Regions from separate parts of the Weizmannia sp. FSL K6-3076 genome, predicted to be linked through region 1. Evidence: predicted binding sites of a transcription regulator. Region 1 holds the regulator's gene; each other region holds the start of a gene.
The links. Region 1 encodes LexA, which represses DNA repair genes until DNA is damaged. Its sites were predicted from a motif close to CGAACATATGTTCG; they were not measured.

Region 2: addB (helicase-exonuclease AddAB subunit AddB) is a predicted target of LexA. The motif match lies at 3,137-3,150, and genes of this name have one in related genera.
Region 3: parE (DNA topoisomerase IV subunit B) is a predicted target of LexA. The motif match lies at 3,950-3,963, and genes of this name have one in related genera.

The regions. Positions count from the first base shown of each region.
Region 1 is NZ_JBBOWU010000001.1:1,693,559-1,701,496, reverse strand. Features, by position in the region: gene NSS95_RS07900 (dynamin family protein) at 1-2,530, shown strand, start outside; gene NSS95_RS07895 (MerR family transcriptional regulator) at 2,623-3,012, shown strand; gene glnA (type I glutamate--ammonia ligase) at 3,082-4,419, shown strand; gene lexA (transcriptional repressor LexA) at 4,638-5,258, opposite strand; gene yneA (cell division suppressor protein YneA) at 5,465-5,803, shown strand; gene NSS95_RS07875 (YneB family resolvase-like protein) at 5,800-6,453, shown strand; gene NSS95_RS07870 (DUF896 domain-containing protein) at 6,544-6,777, shown strand; gene tkt (transketolase) at 6,896-7,938, shown strand, end outside.
Region 2 is NZ_JBBOWU010000001.1:967,590-975,527, forward strand. Features, by position in the region: gene NSS95_RS04290 (M48 family metallopeptidase) at 1-851, shown strand, start outside; gene NSS95_RS04295 (IDEAL domain-containing protein) at 980-1,213, opposite strand; gene NSS95_RS04300 (competence protein ComK) at 1,405-1,932, shown strand; gene NSS95_RS04305 (TIGR00266 family protein) at 2,061-2,849, shown strand; gene addB (helicase-exonuclease AddAB subunit AddB) at 3,210-6,713, shown strand; gene addA (helicase-exonuclease AddAB subunit AddA) at 6,691-7,938, shown strand, end outside.
Region 3 is NZ_JBBOWU010000001.1:1,534,868-1,542,805, forward strand. Features, by position in the region: gene acnA (aconitate hydratase AcnA) at 1-430, shown strand, start outside; gene NSS95_RS07075 (FbpB family small basic protein) at 537-671, shown strand; gene NSS95_RS07080 (acid-soluble spore protein N) at 738-881, shown strand; gene tlp (small acid-soluble spore protein Tlp) at 909-1,139, shown strand; gene NSS95_RS07090 (acyl-CoA thioesterase) at 1,346-1,765, shown strand; gene NSS95_RS07095 (hypothetical protein) at 1,781-2,083, shown strand; gene NSS95_RS07100 (HesB/YadR/YfhF family protein) at 2,137-2,430, opposite strand; gene plsY (glycerol-3-phosphate 1-O-acyltransferase PlsY) at 2,560-3,159, opposite strand; gene NSS95_RS07110 (CoA-binding protein) at 3,338-3,751, shown strand; gene parE (DNA topoisomerase IV subunit B) at 4,009-5,988, shown strand; gene parC (DNA topoisomerase IV subunit A) at 5,985-7,938, shown strand, end outside.

The sequences.
Region 1 (7,938 bases):
AGCAAAGGCGTATCTTGAAAGCATGCAAAAAGATTTCCATGCCGGCGGTTTTTTTGCAAAGAAGAAAAAAACCGAAGAAGCAAGAAAACAGCGGCTCCATGATTTCTATGCCGCCCTCGAAGCCAATACCGAAGCACAAATCGACTGGCATCTCCGCCCGCTGGCGCAAGAAGCTTTAAAACCGCTGCATCTTGCTGGCGCGCAAATGCTGGAACAACAGGCCGGCATGCTTAAAGCAGATTTCAGCGAAGCAATGCTCGCCGCCCAGGTAAAAGAGGGTGCACGGCTGACAGGCGACTATATCCTCCATTATTGCGAAAATGTCTCGGATGAAATCAAACGAGCCGCCCGTGAGGCTTGGAACGATTGGAAAGCGCTCGTCCTGAAACAGGCTGCCTTGGAAACGGATGAACAGCTTAAAATGGTTCGGAAAAAGGCCGTGCAGGCAAAAGAACTGGCAGAGGCTTACAGGAATCTCGAAAAAATAGAAAGGCAGCTTGCCGAAAAACGGACTGAATTGAAAGCGCCTGCCGCACATCCGGAACAGCTGCTGGCTGAAATAGAGAAAGAATGGGCGGGTGAAAAGGCGCATTACCGGGTGTATCGCGGGGAAAAGGATGCAAAACAGCCTGAAGAAACCGGCAAGGCTTTAGAAAGCCCGGGCCCGACAGAAAAACAAGCCGGCACATTGCCGCCTGAAACCGTGCTTGCCAAAATAGAGCAGGCGATTACGCTGCTTAAGCACCAGCACGGTTTCGGGCGGTATACCGAAACGCTCAGAACCAAAAGCAGGCGCCTGAAAAACCGCCGCTATACCGTTGCGCTGTTCGGCGCGTTCAGCGCGGGAAAATCGTCTTTTGCAAACGCGCTTGCCGGCGAAAAAGTACTGCCGGTTTCACCGAATCCCACCACAGCGGCCATTTGCAGGATCTGCCCGCCTGATGCGGCACATCCGCATAAAACAGCAGCCGTAAAGCTGAAAACGGAGGCGCAGATGCTGGAAGATGTAAACAAGTCGCTCGCTGTTTTCGGGCATAGTTGCCGTTCGTTCGGAGAAGCGCTTGAAAAAATTGAAACTTTACAAGCAAAAGAAACGGGCAAAGCAAACGAAAAAGTCCATTTATCTTTTTTGCGTGCCTTTGCGAAAGGCTTCCCTGATTTTAACGGGCGGGACGGACAGAACTTGAATGTCGGAATGGAAGCGTTCCGCCGGTTTGTTGCCGATGAAACCCAGTCTTGTTTTGTTGAATCCATTGATTTGTTTTATGATTGCCCGTTCACAAGACTTGGCATTACGCTTGTCGATACGCCCGGAGCCGACTCGATCAATGCCCGGCATACCGGCGTAGCATTTGAATATATTAAAGACTCGGATGCGGTTTTCTTCGTCACATACTACAACCATGCCTTCGCGCGCGCAGACAGGGAATTTCTCATCCAGCTCGGGCGGGTAAAAGAAGCATTTGAACTGGATAAGATGTTTTTTATTGTCAATGCGATTGATCTTGCCTCGTCCGGCGAAGAATATAAAGAAGTGATGGACTATGTCAGGGGTCAACTGCTCCATTTCGGCATCCGCAATCCGCGCCTTTATGGTGTATCAAGCCTGCTTGCGCTTTCAGGCAGGCGGGAGGAAGCGAAAATGGCCGAATTTGAAGCGGGCTTCCGCCAATTTCTCGACCATGATTTGCTGAATATGGTGCTTCAGTCTGCACAAAACGAGCTGGAACGCGGCCTTGCCATGGTGGATGCCGTGATCCGCGATGCCAATGAATCGATTGAAACAAAGAAAGCGAAACGGGAACTTCTCCGGAAACGGCGGGAAGAGGCAGAAGCCATTTTGAAAAATACAAAGCCGGCGTTTTTCACGGACAGCTTCATGCAGGAGCAGAAGGAGCTGCTCTATTACGTAAAACAGCGCGTTTTCTACCGCTTCGCCGACTTTTTCAAGGAAGCTTTTAATCCGGCAACGGTGAAGGCAGCGAAAGATTTGCCGGGCGCCCTTCAAGAGCTTGCAGAACTCGTTGGCTATGATTTTGCGCAGGAGATGCGGGCGACAAATGTAAGGCTTGAAGCCCATTGCCGGAAATTATTCACATTGCAAAGCGCGGAATGGAACAGGGAGATGAAACGTTTGCTTCCTGATTTGTCTGTCAGCACGTTTGAAGCGGGCGCACACGCTACGCCTGATTTTCCTGCGGCCTTTTCGGAAACGGATTTGGAACCGTTTGAAAAGGCATTCCGCCATTTTAAAAATGCGCGCACTTTTTTTGAAAAAGGGGGAAAAGCCGGCATGCAGGAAGAACTGCAGGCGATGTTTGAACCGCTTGCGCAGCAGTATCTTGACGTGCAAGGAGAAAAGCTTGCCGGTTCGTTCCGCTCATGGCTGGAGGAAGAGTTTGCGAAAATGCAATCGGAAGCTTTACTCGATATTGCCGAACAGTTCGATGCCCGTCTTGAAGCCCTTGAAGAAAGTGTGAACGTGGCAGAATGGATGGAAATCCGCGAAAAACTCGTTTTGCCTTCCTGAGGATAAAAAATGATGTGAGAAAATATAACATTTTGTTGACAAAAAAACTCACATGGAATATAGTAAAAATATAAAGAAAAGGAGCGTATAACATGGGTCGAAAAGAAATCCGCCGTTCGATGCCGCTTTTGCCGATCGGAACCGTTATGAAGCTAACAGATTTATCGGCCCGGCAGATCCGCTATTATGAAGAACACGAGCTGATTACACCGGCAAGAACGGAAGGCAATCGCCGCCTTTATTCTTTAAATGATGTCGACCGGCTTCTTGATATTAAAGATTTGCTGGATCAGGGGATCAATATTGCAGGCATCAAAAAAATCTTATTGATGAACGACCGCCGCGGAACCGGGCCGGTACTCGTCAAAAATCATGTAACGGATGAAGAAATCCGCAAACGGCTTCGCCAGGAACTGCTGCAGGCCGGCCGTTTTCAAAGACCGAGCCAGCGGTTGTCCGATGCGCCCCGGTTTTTCCATTAACATTGTTGAAAAGCTAGTTTTATAGCTTAGATATATACTTTTTATTGCCTAAAGGGAGGAATACTGTTCATGCCTAAGTTTACACGTGAAGATATTTTGAAGAATGCCGAAGAACAAAATGTGAAATTCATCCGCTTGCAGTTCACGGATATTTTGGGGACGATTAAAAACGTGGAAATCCCGCTCAGCCAGCTTGAAAAAGCGCTCGACAATAAAATCATGTTCGACGGCTCTTCGATTGAAGGGTTTGTCCGGATTGAAGAATCGGATATGTATCTGTATCCGGACTATGATACATGGGTCATTTTCCCGTGGACCGCTGAGAAAGGGAAAGTCGCCCGTCTGATTTGCGATATTTATAATCCGGACGGCACCCCGTTTGAAGGTGATCCGCGGAATAATTTGAAACGGGTATTGAAAGAAATGGAAGAACTTGGCTTCACGAGTTTTAATCTTGGGCCTGAACCGGAATTCTTCCTCTTCAAGCTGAATGAAAAAAATGAACCGACACTGGAGCTGAACGACAACGGCGGCTATTTTGACCTGGCGCCGACGGACCTTGGCGAAAACTGCCGGCGCGACATCGTATTGGAACTCGAGGAAATGGGCTTTGAAATTGAAGCGTCCCACCATGAAGTTGCACCCGGCCAGCACGAAATTGATTTTAAATATGCGGATGCAGTCAGGGCATGCGACAATATCCAGACCTTTAAACTGGTGGTCAAGACGATTGCACGCAAACATGGCCTGCATGCGACGTTTATGCCGAAACCGTTGTTTGGCGTGAACGGTTCCGGGATGCACACCAATCTTTCGCTTTTTAAAGGAAAAGAAAATGCATTCTATGACCCGAACGATGCAGAACTGCAGCTGAGCGATACGGCATACCAGTTCATTGCCGGCATTATGAAGCATGCTTCGAACTTTACGGCTGTCACGAATCCGACGGTGAACTCCTATAAACGGCTTGTGCCGGGTTATGAAGCGCCTTGTTATGTTGCCTGGTCCGCTCGCAACCGCAGCCCGCTCATGCGGATTCCGGCTTCCCGCGGTTTAAGCACGCGCGTTGAGGTGCGCAGCGTTGACCCGTCTGCCAATCCGTATCTCGCGCTCGCCGTCCTGTTAAAAGCAGGGCTTGACGGCATCGCGAACAAATTGCAGGCGCCGGAACCGGTCGACCGCAACATCTATGTCATGACGAAAGAAGAAAGAGAAGAAGCCGGCATTGTCGACCTCCCGGGCACACTGCTGCAGGCGCTGGAAAACTTAAAATCGGATGATGTAATGGTAGACGCCCTTGGCGATCACATTCTCGAACACTTCCTTGAAGCTAAGGAAATTGAATGGGATATGTTCCGCACACAAGTCCACCAATGGGAACGCGACCAGTATATCGAAATGTATTAAGCAAGAAACCCCTTGAAGCGTAAGGCTTTGAGGGGTTTTTGTTTATCGGGCATTTTTGCGTCGAACGCCCAGAAAAACAAAATGCCCATTAATTGCCCCGATTTTTCCTTCGAAAATAGATTGGAAGCCCAGAAATCCTCAAGTGTCACAGGCATTTTTGCCATCAAACTCGCATATGCTCTATTAAAAAAGAAGCAGCCGAAACTGCTTCTTTTTGATCAGTGCACCATTTGCCTGTACAGCCCGATGACAACGCCGAGAATGGTGACGTTTTTCAATATGATCGGTTCCATTGTCTGGTTTTCAGGTTGCAGCCGGAAGTAGTCTTTTTCCTTGAAAAATCTTTTTACTGTCGCTTCATTTTCATCTGTCATAGCGACCACGATATCTCCGTTGTTTGCCGTCTGCTGGGAGCGGACAATCACATAATCGCCGTTTAAAATCCCGGCATCCACCATGCTGTCCCCTTCAATTTCCAGCATGTAGACGGACTCGTCAGACGGGACAAGATGTTCCGGAAGCGGAAAATACTCTTCAATATTTTCTACAGCGGTAATCGGTATGCCTGCTGTTACTTTTCCGACAACAGGCACATTGACAACATTTTGGGCCGGTATTTCTTCATCATGGTCCAAAATTTCAATCGCTCTCGGCTTTGTAGGGTCGCGCCTGATCAACCCCTTGCTTTCAAGCCTTGCGAGATGGCCATGGACAGTTGAACTGGAAGCAAGTCCGACTGCCTGGCCGATTTCCCGCACGGAAGGGGGATAACCTTTTGTTTTTACTTCATGCTTGATGAAATCAAGTATCGCCTGTTGCCGTTTTGATAGTTTTGCCATTCTATTCACCTCGTCACAGTTTTGTTTGGCACCCGCGCTGCGTATGGGGACGTTTACGGGAGGAATGCCATTATTTGCTATTATTATATCACATTGCAGCAGATAAAACAAACGTAAGTTCGAAAAAATGTTGACGAAAAACAGGCGTTCGTTTTATAATAGAACTGGTGATTGGACGAACGAATATTCGCGGGAGGAAGATGGAGATGTCACGATTATGGAAAAAGTATAACTATGTTATGATTTTAGCAGGGCTTACGCTTGTTTTCGGATTTTTCATGATTGGAAGTCTGCGGGATCCATCCCCACACTATATCAAAATCAGCGTCACAGGGGGCGATACGCTTTGGAACATCGCCGGGCAGTATGCGGAAAAGGGCAAAATGTCGAGGGAAGCATTTATCAGCTGGGTTGAGCGTCATAATGATATTGACGGCAACATGATCAAAGCCGGCGAAAAAATTGTCATTCCAATAGAAAAAAATGAATTCAGCGATGATAATAGGGAACTTGCGATGAAATCACAACGGGAGACGAAAAAATGAAAGTTGTTTTATATTGCAGAGTAAGCACGGAAAAAGAAAGCCAGGAAACTTCCTTGGCGAGGCAGCGGGAAGAGCTGGAGAAGCTTTCGGATTCCCACGGTTTTCAAGTGGCCGGGGTGATCTGTGACCGGGCAAGCGGCTATGACCTGGACAGGCCCGGCATCCTTGATCTTCTTGATACGATTGAAAATGAAAAGATTGACGCCGTACTGGTGCAGGATGAAACACGGATCGGAAGAGGAAATGCAAAAATTGCATTGCTTCATTTTTTATATAAAAAAGGGATTAAAGTATATTGTTATGCGCAAAACGGAGAATTGGAGCTTTCGGAATCTGATTCAATGGTGCTGAAAATTGTCAGCATGGTTGAAGAGTATCAGCGAAAGCTGCATAACTTAAAAATTAAAAGGGGAATGGAGCGTGCAGTCAAAAACGGCTACCGTCCGGAAAAAAATTTAAAAGGGAAGCGGAATCCGGACGGCAGGGAGCGAAAGGAAGTGCCGGTTGAAGAAATTATCCGCCTGCGGGATAACGGCTTGACTTTTCAAGAAATTGCTGCGACTATGCGCGGTTTCGGCTACCAAGTTTCAAAAGCAACCGTCCACCGGCGTTACAGGGAATATATGGAGGAAACGGGGCATGATAAATAGTATCAAAACCGTTTCACGGGTGCGCTTTCGTTGCAGGCGGGTCCATATTTTAGTAAGATGGCATCAATTACGGATAAAAGGAGAGAAAATATGCTTTCAAAAGAAAAAATGGCAAGGATTAACGAATTGGCGAAAAAAGCGAAAACCGGCGCCCTGACAAGTGAAGAAGCAAAGGAACAGTCAAAATTGCGAAGCGAGTATTTGCAGGCGTTCCGCTCTTCATTCAGAAAAACGATTGAAAATGTCCGTGTGCTTGACCCGGCTGGCCAGGACGTTACCCCGGAAAAAATTAAGCAAATTCAAACAAAAAGAAAGCTGCACTAAAAAGGAAACCATCCTGCTTTTTTCTTACAAAATCCATACAAAATGGTAAAAGAGTTGTGTTATGGGTTTCACTTGCCTTAATATAGAGTTGTAACCCATGAAGAAAGGATGTTAACAGATGTTTGATAAAACGGACGAACTGGCAGTCACAACAATCCGAACATTGTCCATTGACGCCATCGAAAAAGCAAAATCCGGTCATCCGGGGCTTCCGATGGGGGCTGCACCAATGGCATACACCCTCTGGACAAGATATTTGAACCATAATCCGGAAAACCCGCACTGGTTTAACCGGGACCGTTTCGTATTATCCGCAGGGCATGGTTCCATGCTGCTCTATAGCCTGCTCCATTTATCCGGTTATGCATTAAGCATGGATGATATTAAAAATTTCCGGCAATATGGCAGCAAAACCCCGGGTCATCCGGAATACGGGCATACGGAAGGCGTGGAAGCAACGACCGGTCCGCTCGGGCAGGGGATTGCCATGTCAGTCGGAATGGCGATGGCAGAACGGCATCTGGCGGCTGTATACAATAAAGAAAATTTCCCTGTCATTGACCATTATACATATGCTTTATGCGGAGATGGCGACTTAATGGAAGGCGTATCTGCCGAAGCTGCTTCATTGGCGGGACACTTAAAATTGGGACGTCTCATTGTATTGTACGATTCCAATGACATTTCCCTTGACGGCGACTTAAATAAGGCCTTTTCCGAAAGTGTTGCCGACCGGTTTAAAGCATACGGCTGGCAGTATTTGCGGGTTGAAGACGGGAATGATATGGCACAGGTCGCAAAAGCGATCGAGGAAGCAAAGGCGGATACAAGTCGGCCGACACTCATTGAAGTGAAAACGATCATCGGTTACGGTTCTCCAAACAAATCCGGGAAATCGGCTGCCCACGGCGCCCCGCTCGGAGAAGATGAACTGAAACTAACGAAAGAAGCGTATAAATGGACATTTGAAGAAGACTTCTATGTTCCGGATGAAGTTTACGCACGGTTCCGTGAATTGGTTGTGGAAAATGGCGTGAAAAAGGAACAGGAGTGGGCGTCCCTGTTTGAGGCCTATGAAAAACAATACCCGCAGCTTGCGGCTGAACTAAAACAGGCGATAAAAGGCGGGCTGCCGGATGGATGGGACAAGGACATTCCGGT
Region 2 (7,938 bases), 730 kb from region 1:
ACGGCATTTCCGCCCAAAATTTTGCAGGATGGATGAAAGATGAACTGACCGATTTCTGGGTGAATTTTGCCATCATGTTTGCTGTCGTCGCAGTATTGTACGCCCTGATGAAAAAATTCCGGCGGAAATGGTGGCTCCCGGCCTGGCTGCTTTCCATTCCTTTTACGGTGTTTATGATGTTTATCCAGCCGGTCGTGATTGACCCGCTGTATAACGATTTTTATCCGTTAAAAGACAAGGCACTGGAGGCGAAAATTCTGGCGCTTGCGGAAAAAGCGCAAATTCCCGCTGACCATGTGTACGAAGTGAATATGTCGGAAAAAACAAACGCCCTGAATGCTTACGTCACCGGCATCGGCTCCAACTCAAGAATCGTGCTCTGGGACACGACCCTCAACCGTATGGATGATAAAGAAATTTTATTCGTGATGGCACACGAGATGGGGCATTATGTGGAAAAACATATATATTTCGGCATCGCGGGTTATATGTTGATGATGCTCATCGGGCTGTGGCTGGTTGCCAGGTGGATGAATGCGGTTGGGCGTTGGAAAGGAAGCGGGCGGTGGATGTCCGGGGTTTCCAGCATCAGCTCGCTGCCTTTATTTCTGCTTATTTCCTCAGTTCTGCTCTTTGCGTCGAGCCCGCTTACCAATTGGGCATCGCGCTATCAGGAAATGCGGGCGGACCGTTATGCCGTACAGATGACGCATGATAAAAAGTCCGGCATTGAAACGTTCCAAATTTTAACAAAAGCGGGTTTAAGCGAAGTCAATCCGCCGCTTCTCGTCAAAATATTTCGCTATGACCATCCGACAATACTGGAGCGGATCCGCATGCTGGAAGAATAAGGAATACTGAAAGTGCAGCAGGCGCGGCCTGTTCCGGGCAAAAATCTTTTGGCCGCGCCCTGCACCTGCCATTTTTATGCAAAAGAAAAGCCATGCAAACGGGCCGGGCCTGTTTGCATGGCCTGTATTTATCCAAATTGCAGGTTGATTTTTTTAAGTTCGTTCGTTAAATGCATGAACTGCTCCTCATCGCGGAGATCAAGTACATGGTCAATTTTTCTTAATAACTCTTCTCTTTTTTTGTTCAGCAGGATCTCATTCAGCAACATGTCCGTGTAAATGTGTTCCACAAATTTCTCCATCTGAATCCGGGACTTCGGGCTTTCTTTCGGCACGTCAGAGAAAGATTTTTTGTTTTCCATGTATGATCACCTTTTTCCGCTTTTTTTTATTATACAGAGCATTTCAATAAAAAGCAATGTAAAAATTGAATTTTTCTGAAACGGTAAATAAGGAAAAAAATGCATATTTTTAGAAAAACGACTAGAAATGTAGGAAATTTGTACTATAATAGAAAGTGAATTATGAGAAAAATAGAATGGGGGAATACTTTATGCAACATGGAGAATTGGACATTCATCCAAATACGATTGCGCTGATTCCTTGCCAGGAGGGAGGAGAAAAAGGGACAAAAATACTGGAAGTGGATCGGGAACGATTTGTGCCGGAACTTCACCTGAGTATCGTGAAAAAAAGCTGTCAATACTTTGGAAGCGATTACGAAGGAAGAAAAAATGCGACAAAAAGCTTGATTCATGTTCGGCACAAGCCGCCGATCCTCGTTGATCCTCATACAGCTACCATAATTTTTCCAACAAAATCGCCCAGCCAGCCGGACTGTATTTGGCTGATCTCCGGGCATATTAAAGACCACACCCCAGAAGGCAAAAAAACTGAAGTGATTTTTTCAAACAATCAATCACTCGTATTGCCAATCAGCTACGGTTCGTTTATTAACCAGTACCATAAAGCGGCTGCTTTGCAGGTTGCTTATGAACTCAATATCCGGCGCTCCCGCATGCAATTCATGAAACAGCAGGGGTACAGAGCGATGGAAGACAGCGGGCTGTATTGGATTTAAGCTTGGCAGGGGAGGGGGTCCCTGCCTTTTCGTCCAATAAAACGAACGCCTGCCCGAGAAATAAAAATGAAACATTGCGAACGGCAAGTCCGTATACAGGGGGTAGTGAAATTTGAGGAGGAATGGAAATGAACAACCACGATATTGATTTTAAACTGGTCGGGGATGACATGCAGTTTGTTGAAGTCGAGCTCGACCCGCAGGAGACCGTCATCGCTGAGGCCGGCAGCTTGATGATGATGGAAGACGGCATCCGGATGGAAACGATTTTTGGCGACGGATCGGGCAGCCAAGGCGGCATTATGGGAAAACTGTTCTCCGCAGGAAAACGGCTGATCACCGGTGAAAGTCTTTTTATGACCGCCTTTACGAACGAAGGCCGTGATAAAAAGCACGTAGCGTTTGCAGCGCCTTATCCGGGCAAAATTGTACCGATGGATTTAAGTGAACAAGGGGGGAAAATCATTTGCCAGAAAGATGCATTTTTGGCAGCGGCAAAAGGGGTTTCAGTTGGTGTTGAATTTCAGCGGAAACTTGGAACAGGGTTTTTCGGCGGGGAAGGATTTATTATGCAGAAGCTTGAGGGAGACGGCCTTGCCTTTATTCATGCAGGCGGCACGATCCAGAAACGCGAGCTCGCACCCGGCGAAACATTAAAGGTGGATACAGGCTGCCTTGTCGCCATGTCACGGACGATCGATTATGACATTGAATTTGTCAAAGGGATCAAAACAGCCCTGTTTGGGGGAGAGGGCCTGTTCTTTGCCACTTTACGCGGGCCGGGATCGGTCTGGGTGCAGTCGCTGCCGTTCAGCCGCCTGGCCAGCCGCGTATTTGCTGCAATGCCGGCAGCCGGTGGTTCGAAGGATGAAGGCAGCATGGCAAAAGGCTTGTTTAATTTGTTTAACGGGGATTAAGAGGTGTAAAAGCACTGCATTTTGCGGGACGTTTCCCGGAACAGGCAGTGCTTTTTTTTGGCATATGAAAAAATGATACGACCGGCCGGAAGCAGGGAGAGCGCTCCAATGGCGGTTGCGTGGCCCGGCCGGATGGGGAGGGCATCCGGATTGGTGGGAAGGACTTTTCCGGGGGCGGGAAAAGGCAGTATTTTACTTGGAAGCGGGGCATCCCCCGGCAGAAAAAACAGGAAGCATATTTTTTTGGCAAAAAGCTTGATTCATAGAAAAATATCCGTTACAATAAAAGAACAAATGTTCCTTGTCCGGCATGTTTCCGGATATGGAGCCAACTGAGCCCATCAAAAGGAAGTGAACCAATTGTCCCTTCGATTTATTACCGGGCGCCCCGGGACAGGAAAGACAGCTTTCATCCACCGTGAAATCAGGCAGAAACTGCTTGGCGATCCGGGCGGGGCACCGCTCATTTACCTTGTTCCGGAGCAAATGACTTTTTTATCAGAAACACGGCTTGCGCATGACCCTGAACTGGGCGGGATGATCCGCGCCCAGGTGTACAGTTTTACGCGCCTTGCCTGGAAAATATTGCAGGAAGTCGGCGGGATCAGCCGTACCCATGTATCGAGCAGCGGATTAAATATGCTCATTCGGAAAATTTTGGAAGACCAAAAAGAAGAACTGTCGGTTTTCACGCGGGCGGCGGATAAGACCGGCTTTATTGACAATGTCGAACGCATTCTGACTGAATTCAAACGATTTTGCGTTTCACCTGCACAGCTTCAGGAAAAACGTGCGTCAATCGGGGAAGCGGACGGGGAAAGAGTGCTTTCCGACAAGCTGCACGATTTGGAACGCGTATATCAGGCATATGAACAAAAGCTGGAAGGCAAATACATTGATTCGGAAGATTACTTAAGGCTGCTTGCTTCTGCCATTGAAAAATCCCGCTATCTGGACGATGCGGAAATTTATATAGACGGCTTCCATACTTTTAACCCGCAGGAATACCTGGTGATCGGGGAGCTCCTGAAAAAATGCCGCCGCGTTACGGTTGCGCTCACAACGGACAGGGCTTTCCGCGGGATGCAGCCGGATGATTTATACTTGTTCCGAATGCCGGGAGAAGCCTATGCACATATTTATGAACTGGCGCGCGCCTTTCAAATTGAAACGGAAGAAGACGTGGCGCTGTATGAACCGATCCGTTTCCGGCATGAAAGTTTGCGCTTTTTGCAGTCCCGGTTTGAAGAACTCCCGTTTCCTTCTTTTCCGGGGGAAAGCAGCATCGAAATCTGGCAGGCGAACAACCGGCGGGCAGAAATCGAAGGCGTTGCCCGTTCCATTCGTGAAGCGGTTATGGAAGGCAGCTGCCGCTATCGTGACATTGCCCTCCTTGTCCGCAACGGGGAGGCCTATCAGGATTTAATCGAAACGGTTTTTTACGATTATGATGTGCCGTATTTTATCGACAGAAAACGGCCGATGCTGAATCATCCGCTCATTGAACTGATCCGTTCGACTCTGGAAATCATTCGCGGCAACTGGCGTTATGAACCGGTTTTCCGTGCCATCAAAACAGAATTGCTGTTTCCGCCTGGAGATACCCGTATGCTGCGTGAAAAAATGGACCGGCTTGAAAACTATTGTCTGGCTTACGGCATCCAGGGAGAACGGTGGACGAGCAGAAAAAGATGGGAGTACCGGCGGATCCGCGGCCTTGAACTGGAAAACCTTCCGCAAACGGATGAGGAAAGAAAAATCGAACAGGAACTGAATGAACTCAGGCTTCTCGTCACGGCGCCGATTTTGCGCCTGTCGCGGCGTTTGAAGCGCGCCCGCACTGGAAAAGCGCTTTGTGAAGCGTTGTATCTTTATCTCGAAGAATTGGAGATTCCGGAAAAACTGGAAGCGCTCCGGCTTGAAAAGGAAGAAGCTGGGGATCTTGTCGCTGCCAGGGAACACGACCAGGCATGGGATGAAGTCATGGGCGTTTTGGATCAGTATGTTGAAATCCTTGGCGATGAACCTGCTGATGTTGGGAAATTCTCTGCCATTATGGAAACCGGGCTTGAGTCATTAAAATTTTCCATCGTTCCTCCGGCTTTGGACCAGGTGCTCGTGGCGAATCTGGAACAGTCCCGGCTGTCCGATGTCAAACTGGCGTTTATTATTGGGGTCAATGACGGGGTCATGCCGGCGAAAATTTCCGAAGATGGCGTTTTAAATGATGAAGAGCGTGAATATTTAAGACTTACCGGGCTTGAAATCATGCCCGGCAGCAAAAGGCGCCTGCTCGACGAAGAATTTATCTTTTACCGGGCATTGACGACACCGTCTGAAAAACTGGTTCTATCTTTTCCGCTTGCCGATGAAGAAGGGAAAGCATTGCTACCGTCCCCGTTCATCAACCGGATAGAGGACATGTTCCCGGCCCGCGGCGGCGCATTATGGGTGAATGACCCGGCGGAACTGGAAGAGAAACAGCAAGCCGCATACATTTCCCATCCGGCGGCTGCCATTGCTTTTGTCACTTCGCAGCTGCAGTTGAAAAAAAGAGGGTATCCGATGGCCGACTTCTGGTGGGATACGTATAACTTTTATATGGAGAACCCGGAATGGAAAAATCGGGCAGCCCATGCTTTTTCCAGTTTGTTTTACCAAAACAAAGCCCGGAAGCTCTCCGAAAAAACGAGCCGGGAACTGTACGGCGACCATATCCTTGCCAGCGTATCGAGAATGGAGCAGTTTTTCACCTGCCCGTTTTCCCATTTTTCGACATACGGGCTGAGGCTGCGGGAACGGGATGTGTTCCGCCTTGATGCGCCGAATATCGGGGATCTTTTCCACGGTGCATTGAAATGGATTTCCGACACACTGCAGCGCGAAGGCATTCCGTGGTCAGAGATCACAAAACAGCAAAGCATGGAGCTGGCAAAAGCGGCTGTGGACGACCTTGCCCCGAAATTGCAGCATCAAATCCTGCTCAGTTCAAAACGCTACCAATATATTAAAAGGAAACTGGAACAGGTTGTCGGAAGGGCTTCTTATATTTTAAGCGTCCACGCGAAACGGAGCGGCTTTGAACCGGTCGCGATGGAACTCGCTTTCGGGCCGAAAAAAGAGCTACCGCCACTTTCGTTTACATTGAAAAACGGGGCGAAAATGGAGCTGCAGGGCCGGATTGACCGCGTCGACAAGGCGGAAAGTGAAAACGGTGTGTACGTCAGGATCATCGATTACAAATCAAGTGCGCACAAGCTCGATTTGACAAATGTGTATTACGGTCTTGACCTGCAAATGCTCACCTATCTGGATCTCATTATGACGTATTCGAAACAGCTGACAGGGGAAGAAACGATCCCGGCAGGCGTTTTGTATTTCCATCTTCATGACCCGCTGATTTCGGCGGAAAAAATGTTGACGACTGAAGAAATTGAAGAAGAAATTTTAAAAGACTTCCGGATGCGGGGGCTATTGCTGGACAGCCCGGAAGTGATCACATTGATGGACCGGTCGCTTGAATCCGGCAACAGTGCGATTGTGTCGGCAGGTTTGAAAAAGGACGGCCAATTAACGGCTCGGTCCGAAGTGGCAAGCAAAGAAGACTTTGAAGCGATCCGCAGCTATGTGCGCAATATTTACACAGAGGCTGGTAATGCGATCCTGTCCGGTACGACGGATATCGCGCCATATAAAATAAAAAAACAGGCGGCGTGCACATTCTGCCCGTTCCGTTCGGTCTGCCAGTTTGACCAGTCGATGGAAGAAAACAATTACCGCCTTATTCACCCGGAAAAACCGGAAGAAGTCCTCGCCAAAATGAGAAAGGAGCGCAGAACAGATGAAAACAGCCATTCCGGATAAACCGGCGAATGCCGTCTGGACGGATGACCAATGGAAAGCCGTCATGGCAAAAGGGCAGGACATCCTTGTCGCAGCGGCTGCCGGTTCAGGAAAAACAGCCGTGCTCGTGGAAAGGATTATCCAAAAAATATTGGATGAACACGATCCGCTCGATATTGATGAACTGCTCATTGTCACCTTTACCAATGCTGCGGCTGCGGAAATGCGCCATCGCATCGGTAAAGCGATCGAGGAGGCGATCAGCAGCCGCCCGGATTCGCATCATTTACGGAAACAGCTGAGCCTGCTGAATAAAGCGCCGATTTCCACGCTGCACGCTTTCTGCCTTGAAGTGATCCGAAAATATTATTATTTGATTGACATCGACCCCGGATTCAGGATCGCTGATGATACAGAAGCCGAACTTCTGCGCGATGAAGTGCTGGATGACCTCTTTGAAACGGAGTATGCGAAAGCGGGAAATGACCTGTTTTACCGCACAGTCGATACATTCTCAAACGACCGCAGTGATGACGAGCTCCAGCATCTGATCCGGAAGCTTTACGATTTTTCCCGTTCCCACCCGGATCCGTCTGCATGGCTCGATAAAATGGTCGAGCTGTATGATGCCGGGGATGTGGAAGAGGTGGACAGCCTGCCGTTTATGGCAGCGGTGAAAGCTGATATTCACCTCCAGCTGCAGGCTGCAAAAGACATGCTGGAGGAAGCGTATGGACTCGCCTTAGAGCCGGGCGGGCCTGCGCCGAGGGCGGAAAATTATCTCAATGACATGAAGATTACAGACAGATTGCTTGCGGCAATTCACGGTCCATGGCAGGGGCTTTATGAAGAAATGAATGCATGGCAGTTTACACGCGCCAAAGCGTGCAAAGGGGATGCATATGAAGCGGAACTCGTCAAAGCAGCCGATGATTTGCGGAAATCTGCAAAGAAAACACTTGAAGATTTAAAAAAAGACTTTTTCTCAAGGAAGCCGGCATCGTTCCTGAAAGACATGCAGGAAATGCGGCCGGTGATTGCGGAACTTAGAACGCTCGTCAAAAAATTTGCAGAGGCTTATGGCGCGGTAAAAGCGGAAAAAGGGATCGTTGATTTTTCGGACTTGGAGCATTTTTGCCTGGACATTCTTGCTGAAAAAAATGAAGATGGCAGCCTCACCCCGTCAGAAGTGGCCAAAGCTTACCAGCAGCAATTTAAAGAAGTGCTGATTGATGAATTTCAGGAT
Region 3 (7,938 bases), 160 kb from region 1:
AAACGGCACCGGCCTTGTGGTTCTTGCCGGCAAAGATTACGGCATGGGCTCATCGCGCGACTGGGCGGCAAAAGGCACATACCTGCTTGGCATTAAAACCGTGATTGCGGAAAGCTTTGAACGGATCCACCGTTCCAACCTCGTTCTCATGGGCGTGCTGCCGCTGCAGTTCAAAAAAGGGGAAAATGCCGACACACTCGGCTTATCCGGCAAAGAAACATTTGATGTCCATATTGACGAAAATGTTAAACCGCATGACTGGATAAAAGTGACGGCTACCGACGAAAACGGGAAGAAAACGGAATTTGAAGCGCTTGTCCGTTTCGATTCCGATGTAGAAATTGACTATTACCGCCACGGCGGCATCCTGCAAATGGTGCTGCGCGAAAAACTACAGCAGTCCAAAAATGAAGTGAAATCAAAATCATAATGTTTAAAAAAGCTGCGGCCAAAGCCGCAGCTTTTTTTGAATCAAATTTATAATTTTTCCCATAATTGCCCATACTAAGTAAAAATACTTGTAAGGAGTGGCAAATATGAGAAAAACCCATAAAAAGACCCTTTCGGATCTTGTTGCCGAAAATAAACAGGAACTGTTGCGCGACAGGGATGCGCTGATGCGGATAGAAGAACGGCTGGACCGGAAACACGAGATGAAATTAGCAGAATAAGCCACTGTTTGTGAATCATAATCCGCTTTCCTCCTGGGGAAAATGTATAAGGAGGGGGGAGATAGGATGGGCAACCCAAACAAGAAAAGCAAATATTTCGTTCCCGATCATCTTGGCACGCAGCCGCGCGGATTTTCCGGCAATAAGGGGAAGAAGATGCAGGACCGTTCGGGACAGCACGCCCAGGTGATACAGACAAAAGGGGAGTAGCTTTCACAGCCGAAGGAGGAGAACACAATGGCGCATAACCGACCGAAACCGGACGACCGCAGCGATAATGTGGAAAAACTGCAAAACATGATCCACAATACGATCGAAAACATGGAAAGCGCGGAAGAATCGCTTGCCGTTACAAGCGATGAAACGCAAATCCAACAAATAAAGGAAAAAAATGAGCGGCGCCGTGAAAGCCTCGAAGCGATGAGAACCGAGGTAAAAGACGAAGCCGCATACAAACAGCAGCAATAAACGAAAACGGCCTTTCGACGGAAAACAGCAGCGTTTCTTTGGAACCACGCCTTTTCCCTCTCGGAAAGGCCGTTTTTTCTCTCCTTTTGCTGCGACCATGCGTGCATCCGAAGTTTTCCCGGCCCCGTATCAGGCATCCTTTTAGGAGGGGGAATTTTCTTTATGCTAAAATAAAATTGACTGTACATATGAAAGAGGTGTCCGGGATGTTTGTATCAGAAACAGAAGTCAAAGTGCGGTATGCAGAAACAGACCAAATGGGGGTTGTGTACCACGCCAATTACCTGATTTGGATGGAAGTGGGGCGGACGAAATTAATCGAAGACCTTGGCTTCCGTTATGCGGATATGGAAAAAGACGGGATTTTGTCGCCGGTCATCGATATTCAAATTTCATACAAAAAACCGGCCCGTTACGGGGAAACAGTGACCGTAAAAACATGGGTCGATGCATATGACGGGCTGCGCGTAACGTACGGCTATGAGATTTACACAGAAACCGGCGACCTTGCCGTGGCCGCGAGTTCAACACATGTCTGCGTAAAGAAAGACAGCTTCCGACCGGTTTCGTTCCGCCGCCTCTACCCAAAATGGCATGAAGCATATGAAAAAGCAAAAAAATCATAAAGCGGGGGGATGGATTTGGCTTTTGGCATACACCGCAACCAGCTTAAAGCGTGGAAAGCGGCGATTGACCGCGGGGAGATTGCGTTTTTAACGCATTTTTGGCTGGACGACCGTTTCCCCGGCGCAAAATCGGTCACAAAAGTCGGCTGTAAAGATCTGGAGAAACTCGCTGCATGGGGAGCACGCTACCAGCTGAAAAAAGAATGGATTCATGTCCGTAAAGACGGTTACAGCCATTTCGACCTGCTTGGCAGGAAGCAGCGAGAAATTTTGCAAAAAGAAGGGCGCCTTGCGGAAGCAAAAAAATTTTTAAAATGAAAAACCGGCATCACTGGCAGCAAAAAAGCAAAAGCTGCCGGATGATCCCGGTTTTAACCTTTTTTATATTCATATACCGGTTCATCCCGTTTCGGGTCATACCCGATATACAAATCATGGCCGTCAAAATACCATTCGTCCGTGCCTTCAATGAAAAAAGCATGGCCGTTCCGTTCAACGGCCGCCACCGGATCGTCGGGAACGTCTTTTTGAACACCAAGTGAAAACCCGTGTTGGACAGGCGTGGAGCCGCCGTATTTGGCAAAAAAACGGACGGACTCGCCGTCGTCCAGTTCCAGTTCCCTTTTAAACCAGTTTACTGCCTCATCTGTAATGTGCATTTTCATGCCGCCACTTCCTTCCAACTGCCTTTTACATTTTCATTATAGACCAAAGCACGTTTTTTCCCTAACCTTTTGCCTTCGTTTACCGGCCCCGGGTTATAGGAAACATCAGATTTAGAAACAATGGCTGCCTTACAGCCACTTGACTTTTGGCTCGGTCTTATTTTTAATCCGCTTAATATTGGCTTTATGGCGGTAAATAATGAAAGAGGCAAGCGCCAGAACGATGACGAACAGCGGCCAGTCATGTGTTGCAATCATATAAATGAGCGTATACAGGATGCCAAAAACAGCCGCCATGATAGAAGAAAGCGAAACGTATTTGCTCCATTTTAATGTAATCAAAAAAACGATGATGACCATGACAAACAATGGCCATTGATAGGCAAGAACAACGCCGGCGGAAGTTGCCACCGCTTTGCCGCCTTTAAATTTGGCAAATACCGGAAGCATATGGCCGATAACAGCGATCATCCCGATTAAAAGCGGGTGCACCGTATGCTCCAGGCCAAAAAAGTGGGGCAATAAGGTGGCGATTGTCCCTTTCAGAATATCCACCACTGTTACGACACTGCCGGCTTTGAACCCGAGCACACGGAACGTATTGGTCGCACCGAGATTTCCGCTGCCGTGTTCGCGGATGTCTATACCGTAAAAAAGCTTACCAACGATCAGGCCTGTCGGGATTGAGCCGAGCAGGTAAGCCAAAAGGATCATCAGGACAATATTCATGTACAAAACTCCTTGGAAAAAATCTATGCTTATTGTAGCATGTTCTTAAAGGAAAGAGGAATATTTTTTGCCGATTCCGTGCAGATTTTCTAACCGAGCAGGAATTGGAAAAGATCAAGCGAATGTTTAAGTTGGGATCAGACTGGCGAAAGTACAAGAAAGGAGAGGTGTTGATCAAATGGCAATCGAAAATCCGAGCAGGGAAGAAATCAGGGAAATTTTACAAAAAGCAAAACGAATTGCAGTGGTTGGCTTGAGCAATAACCCGGAAAAAACATCTTATACGGTAGCCAAAGCCATGCAGGATGCCGGCTATGAGATTATTCCGGTCAATCCGAAAGCAACGGAAATTCTCGGGGAAAAGGCTGTCCCGAGCTTAAAAGATATCGAAGGCCATGTGGACATTGTGGATATTTTCAGGCGGCCCGAATATTTGCCGGAGCTGGCACGGGAGTTTGATGAAATCGATGCGGACGTTTTCTGGGCGCAGCTCGGCATCGAAAACGAGGAAGCATACCGGTTTTTAAAAGAAAAAGGCTATACCGTTGTGATGAACCGCTGCATTAAAGTGGAACATGCCCTGACAAAATAGGCTTTTTCAAGCAGGCGCCAGCTTAAAGGGCGCTTGCTTTCTTTATATTTTCCCAATAAAACGGCCGTTTACTGGAGAAGTTTTTATAACCGTTGCTTTGCCCCTCCCGTTCCCGTCACTTCCGCATGCCCTTTTACAAATTCCGTTTTATCGTTAAAATGAGTATGATAAAAACGGCAAATGATGTTATAATGAGAACGAATATTTGTTCTTATGAACGCCGGTGCACGTGCTTTGCAATTGAAAGGGGAATAGATGTGGCGAAGAAACAAAATATATTGGAATATAATGATGATGCAATCCAGGTGCTGGAAGGGCTGGAGGCCGTAAGGAAAAGGCCGGGCATGTACATCGGGTCGACCGATGCGCGCGGTTTGCACCATCTTGTCTATGAAATCGTCGACAATGCGGTGGATGAGGCGTTGTCCGGGTACGGAAACCATATCATCGTCAACATTCACAAAGATAACAGCATCAGCGTCCAGGACTTCGGGCGCGGCATGCCGGTCGGGATGCACAAGCTCGGTAAGCCGACGACAGAAGTGATCTTGACGATTTTGCACGCCGGCGGAAAATTTGGGCAGGGCGGCTATAAAACGAGCGGCGGCCTGCACGGTGTCGGCGCGTCCGTCGTCAATGCCCTGTCGGAATGGCTTGTTGTTACCATACATCGCGACGGTTACGTGTATGAACAGCGTTTCCGTGACGGCGGCAAACCGGAAACAACGCTCGAGAAAACCGGGAAAACCAATAAGACCGGCACAACGATCCATTTTAAACCCGACCCGTCCATTTTTAGCACCATCACTTTTAACTACGATACATTATGCGAACGGCTGCGCGAATCGGCCTTTCTTTTAAAAGGGTTAAAAATTGAAATCACTGATGAACGTTTCGGGCGGCATGATCTGTTCCACTACGAAAACGGCATTGAAGCCTTTGTCCAGTACTTGAACGAAGGAAAAGAAGTGCTCCATCCGGTTGTGTTTATCGAGGGGGAAACAAACGGAATCGAAGCGGAATTTGCGTTTCAGTTTAACGACGGCTTTTCGGAAAACATTTTATCTTTCGTGAACAACGTGCGCACGAAAGACGGCGGCACGCACGAAGCCGGGGCAAAAACGGCATTGACGCGCGTCGTGAACGATTATGCAAGAAAAACCGGGCTGTTAAAAGAAAAAGATAAAAACTTAGAAGGGACGGATATCCGCGAAGGGCTGTCCGCCATTATTTCCGTCCGCATTCCGGAAGAACTGCTCCAATTTGAAGGACAAACGAAAGGGAAACTTGGCACAAGTGAAGCCCGCTCTGCAGTTGATACGATTGTTTCGGAACACCTTTCTTATTTTCTTGAAGAAAACCCGGATACGAGCAATCTTTTAATCCGGAAAGCCATCAAGGCGTCGCAGGCAAGGGAAGCAGCGAGGAAAGCACGGGAAGAAGCGAGAAGTGGCAAAAAGCGGAAGAAATCGGAAACGACTTTGTCCGGAAAGCTGACGCCGGCGCAAAGCCGCAATCCGCAGCGGAACGAACTGTATCTCGTTGAAGGGGATTCCGCGGGCGGTTCTGCGAAACAGGGGCGCGACCGGAAATTCCAGGCTGTTTTGCCGCTGCGCGGAAAAGTCATCAATACGGAAAAAGCAAAGCTTGCGGATATTTTTAAAAATGAAGAAATCAATACCATTATTTATACGATTGGTGCCGGCGTCGGCCCTGAATTCAATTTGGAAGACGTCAATTACGACAAAGTCATTATTATGACCGATGCCGACACGGACGGTGCCCACATCCAGGTGCTGCTTCTTACGTTCTTTTACCGCTATATGCGGCCTTTGATTGAAGCGGGAAAAGTGTACATCGCGCTGCCACCGCTTTATAAAGTCAGCAAAGGCACCGGCAGGAAAGAAATCGTGGAATATGCTTGGACCGAAAAAGAACTGGATGAAACGATCAAAAAAGTCGGGCGTGGCTATATCCTGCAGCGTTATAAAGGGCTCGGTGAAATGAACGCCGACCAGCTTTGGGAAACGACGATGAATCCGGAAACGCGGACTTTGATCCGTGTCCGTATTGATGATGCGGCCCGGGCTGAACGGCGGGTGACCACGCTTATGGGCGATAAGGTCGAACCGCGTCGGCAATGGATTGAAAGCCATGTGGAATTCGGGCTTGAAGACGACACCAATATTTTAGACAATGAGAATTTGATGATTGAGGAAGGGGACATGAACGGATGAAGACGGCTGAACGTTTTCAAGATTTGCCTTTGGAAGAGGTGCTGGGCGACCGCTTCGGCCGGTACAGCAAATATATTATCCAGGATCGTGCCCTTCCGGATGCGCGGGACGGCCTGAAGCCGGTGCAGCGGCGGATTCTTTATGCGATGCATGTAGAGGGCAACACTGCTGACAAGCATTTCCGGAAATCGGCAAAAACGGTCGGCAACGTCATCGGCAATTACCATCCGCACGGGGATTCTTCCGTTTATGAAGCGATGGTGCGGATGAGCCAGGACTGGAAGCTGCGAAACGTGCTCATCGAGATGCACGGCAATAACGGGAGCATTGACGGCGACCCGGCCGCGGCTATGCGGTATACAGAAGCAAGGCTCGCTCCGATTGCATCCGAACTCCTTCATGATATTGATAAAGAAACGGTTAAATTTATCCCGAATTTCGATGATACCGCAAATGAGCCGGTTGTGCTGCCCGCCCGGTTTCCCAACCTGCTCGTGAACGGATCGACCGGCATCTCGGCTGGATATGCAACTGAAATTCCGCCGCATCACCTCGGGGAAATCATTGACGGGGCCATCATGCGGATGGAAAACCCGGACTGTACGGTAGAAGATTTGATGACGGTCATAAAAGGCCCTGATTTTCCAACAGGCGGCATTGTCCAGGGAATTGACGGAATTAAAAAAGCGTATGAAACCGGAAAAGGCAAAATGGTCGTAAGAGGCAGGACATCGATCGAAGAGATCCGCGGCGGGCGAAAGCAGATTGTCATCGCAGAGATTCCTTATGAAGTCAATAAAGCCAATCTTGTCAAAAAAATCGACGAGCTCCGGATTGACCGGAAAGTGGAAGGCATATCTGAAGTCCGCGATGAAACCGACCGGACCGGGCTCCGGATTGTGATCGAACTGAAAAAAGATGCGGATGCAGATAGCGTCCTGAATTATTTATTCAAAAACACCGATCTCCAGGTATCATACAATTTCAACATGGTGGCCATCCATAACCGTCGGCCGCAGCTGATGGGCCTCCGTGAACTGCTCGATGCTTATATTGAACACCAGAAAGAAGTGGTCACAAAAAGGACGGAATTCGATCTCAAAAAAGCGCGTGACCGCAAGCATATTGTTGACGGCCTGATGAAGGCACTTTCCATCCTGGATGAAGTCATTGCGGCGATTCGGGCATCCAAAGATAAAAAAGATGCAAAAGCGAACTTAATCGCAAAGTTTGCTTTTACCGAACCCCAGGCTGAAGCGATTGTCACGCTGCAGCTCTACCGCCTGACCAATACGGATATTACGACGCTGGAGAATGAAGCGGCAGACCTTGAGAAAAAAATTGAGACCTATCTCGCGATTTTATCCAGTGAGAAAAAACTGTTTACGGTGATCAAAAAAGAACTGAGAGATATCCGGAAAAAATACGCGGATAACAGAAGGACAACGATTGAAGCGGAAATACAGGAATTAAAAATCAATCTGGAAGCGATGATCCCGAATGAAGATGTGATGGTCACCATTACAAAAGACGGTTATATCAAACGGACAAGCCTCCGTTCATATACCGCTTCAAACGGCCGGGACCTTGCTATTAAAGATAGCGACCGCCTGCTCTTTAAACAGCAGCTCAATACCGTCCAGACGGTGCTGCTTTTCACAAATAAAGGGAGCTATATCTATTTGCCGGTCCATGAACTGCCGGATATCCGCTGGAAAGATCTCGGGCAGCATGTTTCCAATCTTGTGACGCTTGAACGCGATGAAGGCATCATCAAAGTGCTCCCGATTGAAGATTTCAACCAGCCGCAGTTTATTTTGTTTTTCACGAAAAACGGCATGGCGAAGAAAACGGAATTGCAGCAATACCAGGCACAGCGCTATTCGAAAGCCCTCGTTGCAATCAACTTAAAGGGCGATGATGAAGTGCTCGATGTTCACCTGACAGACG